DNA from 2 places in the Halomonas sp. hl-4 genome. Region 1 is predicted to be linked to the other one. Evidence: predicted binding sites of a transcription regulator. Region 1 holds the regulator's gene; the other holds the start of a gene.

Evidence for each region. Region 1 encodes FliA, which starts transcription of late flagellar genes. Its sites were predicted from a motif close to CTAAAGTTNNNNNNNNNNCNGCCGATA; they were not measured.
Region 2: the regulator FliA is predicted to act here: its motif matches at 3,257-3,283, upstream of fliD (flagellar filament capping protein FliD).

Annotation. Positions count from the first base shown of each region.
Region 1 covers NZ_LT907845.1:2,799,716-2,805,068, forward strand. Annotated here, with positions in the region: gene flhF (flagellar biosynthesis protein FlhF) at 1-641, shown strand, start outside; gene CPH17_RS13255 (hypothetical protein) at 638-1,195, shown strand; gene CPH17_RS13260 (flagellar protein FlhE) at 1,261-1,668, shown strand; gene CPH17_RS13265 (RNA polymerase sigma factor FliA) at 1,699-2,400, shown strand; gene CPH17_RS13270 (motility protein A) at 2,489-3,307, shown strand; gene CPH17_RS13275 (OmpA/MotB family protein) at 3,313-3,993, shown strand; gene CPH17_RS13280 (hypothetical protein) at 4,011-4,574, opposite strand; gene CPH17_RS13285 (adenosylcobalamin-dependent ribonucleoside-diphosphate reductase) at 4,782-5,353, shown strand, end outside.
Region 2 covers NZ_LT907845.1:3,367,396-3,372,748, reverse strand. Annotated here, with positions in the region: gene CPH17_RS15865 (CDP-glycerol glycerophosphotransferase family protein) at 1-452, opposite strand, end outside; gene CPH17_RS15860 (flagellin N-terminal helical domain-containing protein) at 812-1,693, opposite strand; gene fliD (flagellar filament capping protein FliD) at 1,828-3,210, opposite strand; gene fliD (flagellar filament capping protein FliD) at 3,385-4,716, opposite strand; gene CPH17_RS15845 (UDP-glucose dehydrogenase family protein) at 4,913-5,353, opposite strand, start outside.

The DNA.
Region 1 (5,353 bases):
TACCCGACAGCGAGGCATTGTCCTGGCTGGAGCGCCAATACTTGACCTGGGTCAGCTTGGCCCCGCCAGCCCTCAGGGTACACTTGCACGGCGAACGCTATGCGCTACGCCAATTGTTTGTGGAAAGCACGCTCAACCACCGCGTTAACGTGCGTTTCCGTGGCCAGCCGATGGCCCTGTGGACGGCCTATGCCGAAGTCAGCGATCAAGACGGACGGGAGTTGCTGGCGTGGTACGGCGAAGTGCGCGATCCGGAAAGTGCTAAGGTAGTCACGCGGCGTTATTGGCTTACACCTGCGCGGTTGGGCAATGAGGTGCTGAGCCTGTTGGTGACCCAACTGCAAAGCGAAGGGCTTTCAGCAATGACCCGTCGTGCCTGGCAACAGTTAAAAGATGCCGACAGTGGTGAGGTAAGCCCAGAGGTGCGATTGCTGATGGCCAGTGGTATCGCCGCCGTGGCGGGGCATCTCGACTGCGCTGACGATGAGGCCGCCAGTGCATTGCATAGTGACGTGTTGAACTTGTTGGGCAGCCGTCGGCGGCGGCGCGATACAGCGCTGCTCGATGCTCTGGTGTATGCCTTTATGGCCCGTGATGCGATCCGCCAGCTGGGTGGCGTTCACCGTGAGGGCTTGGTATGAGCGCTCATGACCAAGCCGCCGGGCTACGCAAGTGGGCCGACCTGCAGCGTCAGCAGCGGGGCGATGAAGCGCCCCCTGAGGCAACGGAATCGCCCCGGCCGATGGCCTACCGGTCGCCTGTTGTACCCAGCGCAGCGGCCATGATGCCGCCCGTCGGGCCACCTGTACCGAAAACGCCGTTAATGGTGATTGGGTTGCCCAACGCTGGGCCGGTTCAAGTACGTAAGGTTAGCGCGCGGCTAGGCCAGTGGGCTGCATTGGGACGCGCCTGGGCCAAGGACCCAGCCGACTGGGATATTCGTATTGTGATGCCGGATGCGCCCGAACTGGCACGACTTAGCCAGGATCATCGTCGCTGGGCACTATGGATACACAGCGATGCCGATGCGTTTGGGCGCATGTACCATGTATTGAAACAGCTAAGCCAGCATAACGGCCCGCAGCGTCTACTGGCGTTGCACGAGCCTAATTTGCCCAGGCAAGGTCTGTTGGAAAACCTACAGCAGGCGGCCAAGAACTATTTAGGCATCGAGCTGCTATTGTTGGCCCGCTGAGCGCGGCGAACGCCTGTAAAGCGCCTAATAAACGGGGCTAATTCGCTCATGAAAAGGAACCAAGCATGCTAGGCTATTGGCGTTATGTAATTAGCATTTTGGTACTAGCAGTGGGGACTGGCTCGTTAGCTCAGGCGGCGTCCAGCAGTTGGGTCACGCAAGTGCCGGGGCTTACGGTGGCCATGAGCGACCGCGCCAGCCGCAGTGATACGGCGCGTCCCCCAGCGGGTGTCGCCGCACCGACGGCGGTCATTGAGCGCGTCCAATGGCAATACCAGCATCCCCCCGGGGCAGCGCTTCAGTCCTGGCTATGTCATCCTGAGCGTTGTGTTCCTTTATCAGGGATGCGTGGGGAGACCCGTGCTTTATCAGGGCTAGGTGCGACAACGCCGCTGCATTTTCAGTTTGCGCTACGGCCAGGGCAGCGGCCCGTCAGCATTAAAGGGTTGCAGATGATTATAAATTATCAGTGAGTCAAGGTGGTTTAGCCGCGAGGCAAGAGGATGTATACAGCACAAGGCAGGATCGAACAAAGTGAGCTGATGACGGAGTACATGCCACTGGTAAGACGTCAGGCCTTGACGCTTCAAGTCAGGTTGCCAGCCAGCATTGAGCTGGACGACTTAATCCAGGCGGGCATGATGGGTCTATTAGAGGCCCTAGGACGCTTCGATGCCACTCAGGGCGCTACCTTTGCGACGTTTGCTAGTCAGCGCATTCGCGGCGCCATGGTGGACGAGTTGCGCACCCGCGATTGGTTGCCCCGCAGCGTCCGGCGCTCTGCCCGGGCCGTGGATGAGGCTGTCAGGCGATTGGAGCAATCGCTGGGGCGCGCCCCTGAAGAAGCAGAAATTGCGGCCTCGTTGGATATGCCGCTCGGCGATTATCAGCAACTGCTGCATGACACTAATAGTGGGCAGTTGCTGCCCTTCGAAGAGTTGGTGGCCGATGGCAGTGAGCCGTATAGCCGTGAGGCGAGTAGTTCGCCGTTCGATCATTTGCTAGATGGCCAACAGCGGGAAACGCTAGTGGCCGCCATTGAGGCATTGCCCGAGCGTGAAAAGCTGCTTATGGCGCTGTATTACCAAGAAGAATTGAATTTAAAAGAAGTAGGTGCTGTGTTGGGCGTTACTGAATCACGCGTTTCCCAACTGCATAGCCAAGCGGTGAGTCGCCTGCGCGCAAAGTTAAACGATTCGGCGTAGTCGTGACGGCAAAAACGGCGGGGAACGCGCTGCTGTTTCAACACCCCGCGCTAACGCGTCCCGTATTTAATGCTTTAAGGAGCACGACATGAATCCATCGACGCTGATCGGTATATGTGCCAGCATCCTGCTGTTGGTAAGCGTCTTGTTTTTTACTGCTGAATCGCCGGAAAGCTTCTTCAATTTACCGGGGCTCGCTATCGTGGTCACCGGTACGCTTGCCGCCACCTTTATCAGCTATCCACTTAAAGAAGTGCTCCGTGTGGTGCGTTTGGTCGGGCTTGTCTTTCGCCGCGAAAATACCTATGTGCGTGACGATATCAACGAACTGGTTTCCATGTCGCGGCTATGGTTTAAGGGCGATGTTCGCGCCGTTGAGAGAGAGCTTGAACATACCCGCAACCCGTTTTTACGTACCGGTATCCAACTGGTTATCGCCAACACCAAAGAAGACGAAATCTTCGATATGCTGCGCTGGCGTATTGCGCGGCTAAAAGCGCGCGAGCATGCGGAAGCGCAAATTTTCCGAACCATGGCCACTTATGCACCGGCGTTTGGCATGATTGGCACGCTGGTAGGCCTGGTCAATATGCTGGAAGTCATGGATTCCGGCAATCTTGACGTCATTGGCCCGCGTATGGCGGTGGCATTGCTGACGACCTTCTATGGTATTTTGCTGGCCAATCTGGTGTTCAAGCCTGTCGCGGTAAAGTTGGAGCGGCGCACCGAAGAACGGCTGATTACCATGAATATGGTATTGGAAGGGATTTCACTGATTACCAAGCGCCGGTTGCCTTCCTTTATCGAAGAAACGCTCAATTCGTTCATCGCTAATTACCATGACGAAATCCGTGAACCTGACGTTAAGAAGCCGCGCACCCGCACAAGTGCTGCTGCCAAAGGGTAGCGGCCATGTTAGACAGGGATACGCGACAGACCTTAGAGGCGCCGCTGCTAACGGGTGGAGAGGATGATGGTTGGCTAACCAGCTACCTGGACGTGCTGACGTTATTGCTTACCCTGTTCGTATTGCTGCTTTCTTTGGCCCCGCCCGGCGGTAACGACGAGGGTGCCGCCGGCAGTGTCGCCGAGGTGTCTCCCGGCGCTATCGAAGACCTGCCCCTGGCCACCTTGGCCGCCGGTATCCAGCCGCGGCATAGTGGCGTGCAACCTCGCTTCGACGGCATTCGTATCCCCGGGGTGGACGTATCCCAAGGCCAGGAAGGCGTGACGCTGCGCATCAACGATAGGCTGTTATTCGATAGCGGGCGGGCGCAGCTTACCGGTCAGGGCCGCGATCTCATTGCCAGCCTAGTGGATGTATTGAATGCCTTTGAAGGGCAGGTATCCGTCGAAGGACATACCGACAATGTGCCCATTGCGACCTCGCGCTTCCCATCCAATTGGGAGCTCTCATCAGCTCGTTCCATCGCGGTGGTTCGCCATTTAGAAAGCCAAGGGCTCAATGTTGATCGCATGCGCGCCGTTGGCTATGCCGATACCCAGCCGATAGAAAACAACGCCACGTCGCAGGGACGAGCCGCTAATCGACGGGTTGAACTTGTGCTTAGGCAACCGTCAGCGCGCGAGTAAATAACCTCTTACAACCCTTACGAAGCCTGCTGACACAGGGCCTGCATGCGCGCCAGCGCTTTCCCTGCGCCCTCCAGGCTAAACGTCATATACCAAGGCTCTTCATCGCCTTGATCAAAGCCCAGGAATATCCGCTCACCGTCGCTCATGTCGGCGATTAAAGCGTCGATATCGTTTAAATAAAAGTGGGCATAAAAGCCGTTATCGGCGCGCTCGGTAATAAATTCGGCAACGCTGTTGAGTCGTTCGCGCTCATCGACGCGTAATCGCGCGGGTACCAGATCGACCGCCCGGCTTTCTCCTTGGGCGGCGTCCAGCTCAACGCGCATTTCCAGCCACGGCAAATCGCATACGCCTTGGGTGGCGTTGACGCTCAAGGTGGCATCCGAGTAGCTATGGGTCTCCACCGCACGAAAATGCCGCTCTTCACCGAGGGTCAATGACATTGACTGCCAGTGACCGTGGGCTTGATCGTCTTCGACGTTAAACGATACGGCATAAGCCGATGGCAGCGATAAGACCAACGCCGCGCCAAGCGCGGGGTAAGCAAGTGCTGAATAAAAGCGGGACATTAACGGCATGAACAGGCCCATCATCTGGAAAACCCTTAGCCTATCGTCTGATGGCCAAGGGCAAAAGACTAACGCGCTGATTTTTCTATATATGGTAGAAAAAGTGTGAAAAAACGGCCGATGTAGTGCAAAGTCAAGGCTATACTTCATTTGATTGCCCCGTATAATCGTGCTGATTAACGCGCCATTTCCACCGCCGTGAAGGAGTTTTGCGACATGAGTACTGCTACCCAGGCTATGAACACTTCGAACGATGTCCCACTGCAGGAGCCGTCGCGAGAAATTTGGGACGCTAAATATCGTCTCAAAGATCGTCATAGTCAGCCGGTGGATCAGGACCTGGGCGCAACCTTCGAGCGGGTGGCGAAAGCCCTGGCGGAGGTGGAAGGCGATAAAGCCGATGAGTGGCTGCCCAAATTTCGCTGGGCGTTGGAACACGGCGCGATTCCCGCCGGGCGAATCCTCTCAAATGCCGGCGCTGAAGCCTATAAGCCAGCGGTGAGCCTGATTAACTGCACGGTGTCGCGCACCATTCGCGATTCAATGCGCGATATTCTGGATTCCGTAGTGGACGCGGGCATGACGCTCAAGTCTGGCGCGGGCATCGGCTACGACTTCTCGACGCTGCGGCACAAAGGGGCGTTTGTGTTTGGCGCTGGCGCGGGCACCAACGGCCCGCTGGCGTTTATGGATATCTACGACAAGATGTGTTTCACCGTGGCCTCCGCCGGCGGCCGTCGCGGTGCGCAGATGGGCACCTTCGATGTCGGCCACCCCGACGTGCGTGA
Region 2 (5,353 bases), 570 kb from region 1:
TAGCCCACCGTTTTACGATACATGGACGCCGTGGCCTGACTGTCGGTGAGAATCAAATCCACATCGCGGCACCAGCGCGAGGCTTTATAGTTTCCATTTGCTAGATAGGAAGCGACAGGAATACCACGATTGCGCGCCTCATCGGCAATCAATAAATCTAGAGTCTGACCACCGTAAAACCAAACTATATCTGGCTTAAAGGAATCTAACAGGTAAAGGTACTGCCCATACCAAAGCCCTTCTTCATGTGTCGTAAAATGATTACGATTGTGGCTATAACTCACCACCAACTGATGCGTTAACGTTCCATCTTCTGCTTCAATCAATTGATGGAGGTAATCGTTTAGATTTGAAAACTGCTCTTTGAGTCGCCCCATACCTTTGGCATTATCGAATACCGTCGCCCCTAGCACCTGAACCTCATAGCCATGAGCCACGAGCTGTAGCAACATTTGCCGCACGGTCATGCTGGCACCGCTAGAGGTATCCAATAAGCAGAAAGGATTTGCCCAGAGTATGCGGGGCTTGCGTTTTTGAGTAGCGGAGGTAGATGAGGTTTTAACCATGAAGCGGCTCACAAAAAATGGACGGCAATATACCTAGCATACTGCGTTAGTGCGATAAGCAAAGGCACGAATGCGCTAGTATTTGAGTAGGTGTTCTCACAATTGGAATCAATCAGAGACTGGTGTGAGCTTGAATGTATGGTTATGCCTTTTTTTGGCAACAAACTCAACGACAAGCTTAACCACAAAAAACGGGGCCTTGGGCCCCGTCGTTACTCTCGTTCGAAACTTTTTCGGCTAAGTTATTAGCCCAGCAGAGACAGCACAGACTGAGGCGTCTGGTTGGCCTGCGCCAGCATAGAGGTACCGGCCTGCTGGAGAATGTTTGAGCGCGTCATGTTAGACACCTCCTCTGCGTAATCGGCATCTTCGATGCGCGAACGAGCTTCAGATAGGTTGGTGGACGTCGTTGCTAGATTATCAATTACTGAATCAAAGCGGTTGAGAGTAGCACCCAACTCCGCACGGTTGGTGTCCAGGGTTTCCGTAGCAGCATCGACGGAATCAATTATATTCTGGAAATCATCGTGCGTAACTGCACCAGAATCTCCAGACCCTGAGATTATAGAAGTATCGCCATCGGCAATAAGGGCGCCACTAGAGCCCGATTGCAGACCAAGATCGCCGCCGGTAGTAGCATCGACTGTGTTTACCGAAATAACATCTTCATCAGCAGTGTTAGAACCAACCTGAATGCTAAGGCTACCACTACTATTCAGCAAATCAGTGCCGTTAAAGTTGTTGCTTTCAGCAACACGGTCAATCTCGGCCAGGCGCTCATTGATTTCAGTCTCAATGGCTGCGCGGTCTTCTGCGGTATTGGTATCGTTGGCACCTTGCACCGCCAGCTCACGAATACGCCCCATATTATCGTTGATTTGATCAAGACCGCCTTCCATGGTCTGCACCATTGAGATGCCATCGCTAGCATTACGGCTAGCCTGGTCCATGCCTTTGATCTGCGCGCTCATTTTGTTGGCGATAGCTTGACCAGCGGCGTCGTCAGAGGCGCTGTTGATGCGCAGGCCAGAAGACAGGCGCTCTTGAGATTTGGCCAGCATAGACTGCGAGTTGGACAAGTTATTCTGGCCGATCAGGGCAGTAATATTAGTGTTGATTACAGACATGTGAATGCTCCTCGAAATTTAACTGGCCTTATGGCCTGCTTAGCGGCGCTTGCATCGCCGTTATTATAATTAACGGCAGTTCAGCCAGTTTCTTTAGAAAAAATAATTTTTTTATGTAAATTAATGTAACTCGCTTAGTTGCTATTCTGCATACCACTCATCATGCTGAACTGCTGAGATAAATAGCTGCTCATGGAGTTCATTTGGGCGATCATGCCATCCAACTGCCCAAACTGCTTGCGGTAGCGCTCTACGCTTCGCTCGATACTGTTTTCCATACGCAGTTTGCGTTCATCCAGGCTTTCAATTCGGAGCTCAGCACTACTCAACGAGCTTTGAATAATGCCCTCATCCGCCGTGATGGTTTCAAGCGTTGAATTTAATCGCCCTGCAAAGCCACCTTCCTCCGTATCACCCGCAAAAAAGGCGGCTAGCCCCTCAGGGTTACTGGCTACAGCGTCATCTAGCTTGGTTTCATCAACACTTAACCGCCCACGCTCATCAATGGCAATGCCCAGTTGAGAAAGGCGTGATATATCGCTGGTACCAAAATTCTCAGTGATATCCCGGCGTAGGCGCTCTTCAATCGTACGAACGGTGCGGTCGCCCACTAGCTCGCCCGAAGTTTCGCCTTCACCGTTGTAGGCGGTCATTCGGCCAACCGTGGACTTCATTTCATTGTAGTTACTGACAAACTCATCAATGGCTTCTCTCAGCGCTTCTTCATCACGCTCAATCATCAGCGATACGGGGTTATCAGAGACAGCTGTGAGGTCAAGTGTTACCCCTTGAATAGCTTCTTCAACCTGATTGGTTTTACTGGTGATCGCAATACCATTTACATCCAACTCAGCATCTTGCCCCGCACGAAGCGTGGCATCATCCATATTGAGTTGATCCAACCCCTCAAAGCCAATGATAGAGGCTTCTTCCCCAGTATCTTTTGTGCTGAGCGCCAAGCGATAGCCCGACCCATCGTTAACGATGGAGGCGGTGACACCAGCTTCTGCATCTTGGTTAATTTGGTCTCTCACATCTTCGAGCGTGCTGCCTGCGGCAACCTCAAGGGTACGAGTGCTTAGTGGCTCGGCATTTACGTCTAACTCGCCGCCGGTATACGTTGCCCCGAAGTTCAGGGTCAAGGTGGTATCAGCGGTTGCCACCACGGTACCTTGCGCCACGCTACCTGAAGCAACGCTGCCTGCACTGGCAAGCTGGGTTACGTTAATATTATAGCGGCCTGCATTAGCGGTTTCGCTTGCGGTCGCTATCACGCCGTCTCCATTGACAGTGGCTTTTTGCTGCTTAAAAGAAGCAATATCGTTCAGCGTGGCGACAGCGTCTTGCACTCGGCCCATTGCGGACTGAAGGCGTCCATAGGCAGAAATCTTGCTTTGCTCATTGTTTTGGCGCTCGATTATCGGTGTAAGCTTTTGTCGCTCCGCCGACTGGAGCTGATCCAACAAGCCGTTGAGATCAAGGCCAGAACCAACGCCGAGTGAGGTAATGGTTGCCATGTTGGACAGCTCCTAGTGAATTTATGTTGAGGTAGATGGCTTAATTAATCGGCACCAACCGCGATAACTTTAGGAAAATCTTCCAAAACGAACAAAAAAAAGCCCGACATTACATGCCGGACTTTTTTACTGCGGATATTTAACTATTTATCAGCCTGATAGCTGCACCCATTATTACCCAAGCTGTTCAGTCAGGTAAGCGCTTGTCTGGTTCATGTCGCCTACCATGCTATCCAGGGCAGAGAATTCCTCACGGTAACGCTCAACCGTTGTATTGATACGCTCCTCGGTGGTTGAAAAACGCTCACCCAGCCGCTCTAGCTGGTTTTCAGAAGACGTGATAGCGCCTTCCAGCCGACCATTAGTGCCAATTTGCTGTTCAATCGCGGTGCTTACCTGGCCTGCCAAGCCGCTGTTTTCGCTATCACCGGCAAAAAAGCTGGCAAGTTCATTGGGCTGATTGGCAATCGCGCTGTCTAGTTCGTCCTCATTGATAGCAAGCGTTCCATCGAGCTCTAGCGAAATACCCGCATCAGACAGAACATTGAAACCATCACCGTCCACCACGCTGCTGAGTGCTGTACGCAGGGAGGACTCAACGGCACGGGTAGCATTATCGCCACTTAAATCAGCCGCTTCACCAGATTCAGAATCAAAGGCGGTTAGCTCGCCAATAGTGCCTTTGAGAGCATTATAATCGTCAACAAAAGCAGTAACTTGCTCACGAATCGAATCGCTATCCTGCTCAACCGTTACGGTGCTTGAAGAACCTGCTTCGGTTAGGTTCAGGGTAACTCCCTGAATTGCATCTTCTACTTGATTAGTAGGGCTCGTGATATCAATACCGTTAACGTTAAAGGCAGCATCTTCGCCTGCCTGCACAACCTGTGCATCGCTTGTTTGCGCATCGGCTGAGAGGATATCGGAAAAGTTGGTGCTTTCAATACTGGAAGCTGCACCGGTTTCGGTTGAATTCACAGCCAAGCGGTAGCCATCACCGTCGTTAACGATGGAGGCATTCAGACGGCCATCACTTTGGGTGTTTACAGCGTCGCGCATGTCTTCCAGTGAGCTACCATCTGCAATATTGATAGGGTCGATATCACCTTCGGCCAAGTTAAACGAAAGCGACTGATCACCATCGATAACCGCTTCGTCGGAAGTATCTAAACGCTCAGTAACCAAGCTGCCTGCAGAGGCAAGTTGATCGACCTGAACATTATATTGACCCGGCTGGGCATCTTCGCTACTGACCGCGCTAACACCACTGCCTTCAACATCTGTCGAGAGACTTTCAAAAGTGGCAGGGTCATTCAGCTTTTCAGCTGCACTTTGAAATTGCGAAAGGTCGCTTTTCAATTGTCCATAGGCAGAAATTTGCGCTTCTTCCGTCTCAGCTTGCTGCTGGATCGGTTCAAGCTTTGCCTGCTCTGATTCTTGTAGCTGGCCGAGTAGTCCGTTCAGGTCTAAGCCCGAACCAACACCGAGTGAAGAAATAGAAGACATAACAACATGCGCCTTGTCTGATGCATTTTACTGCGCTAACCATCCCAGTACTTCTATTACGCCTTGAAGCCTCGCGCAGCACTTACTTCTCGTATTACCTAAACCCGTCGGCTTATTTATAAGTAACTTTAACTACCATAGCCTTTTTTTCGTAACGATGTGTTTCCTCACCGTGAATGTTTGCTATTAGCAGAAGTTAACTACGCCGCCCTACCCCAACATACATCAGCCCCGCCGCCTCCGCAGCGCTGGGGGTAAACAGGTTGCGCCCGTCCACCACCAGTCTGTCACTCAACTGGTTAGCCAGCCATTCAAGGTCGACGCTGCGAAACGCTTTCCATTCGGTGCAGATCACCAGAGCGTCAGCGCCTTTCACTGCCTGAATGCGGTCGCCGGCGAGCAGTAAGTCGTCGCGCTCGCCATAAATCCGGCGGCATTCAGCCATGGCTTCGGGGTCGAAGGCTTGCACCTTGGCGCCCGCCTGCCATAGCGCCTCCATCAACGTGCGGCTGGGCGCTTCGCGCATGTCATCAGTGTTGGGCTTAAAAGCCAGCCCCCATACCGCGATGGTTTTGCCGCTTAGGTTACCCAATGCAGTTTGCAGTTTGGTGAACAGCGTTTGCTTTTGCTGCAAATT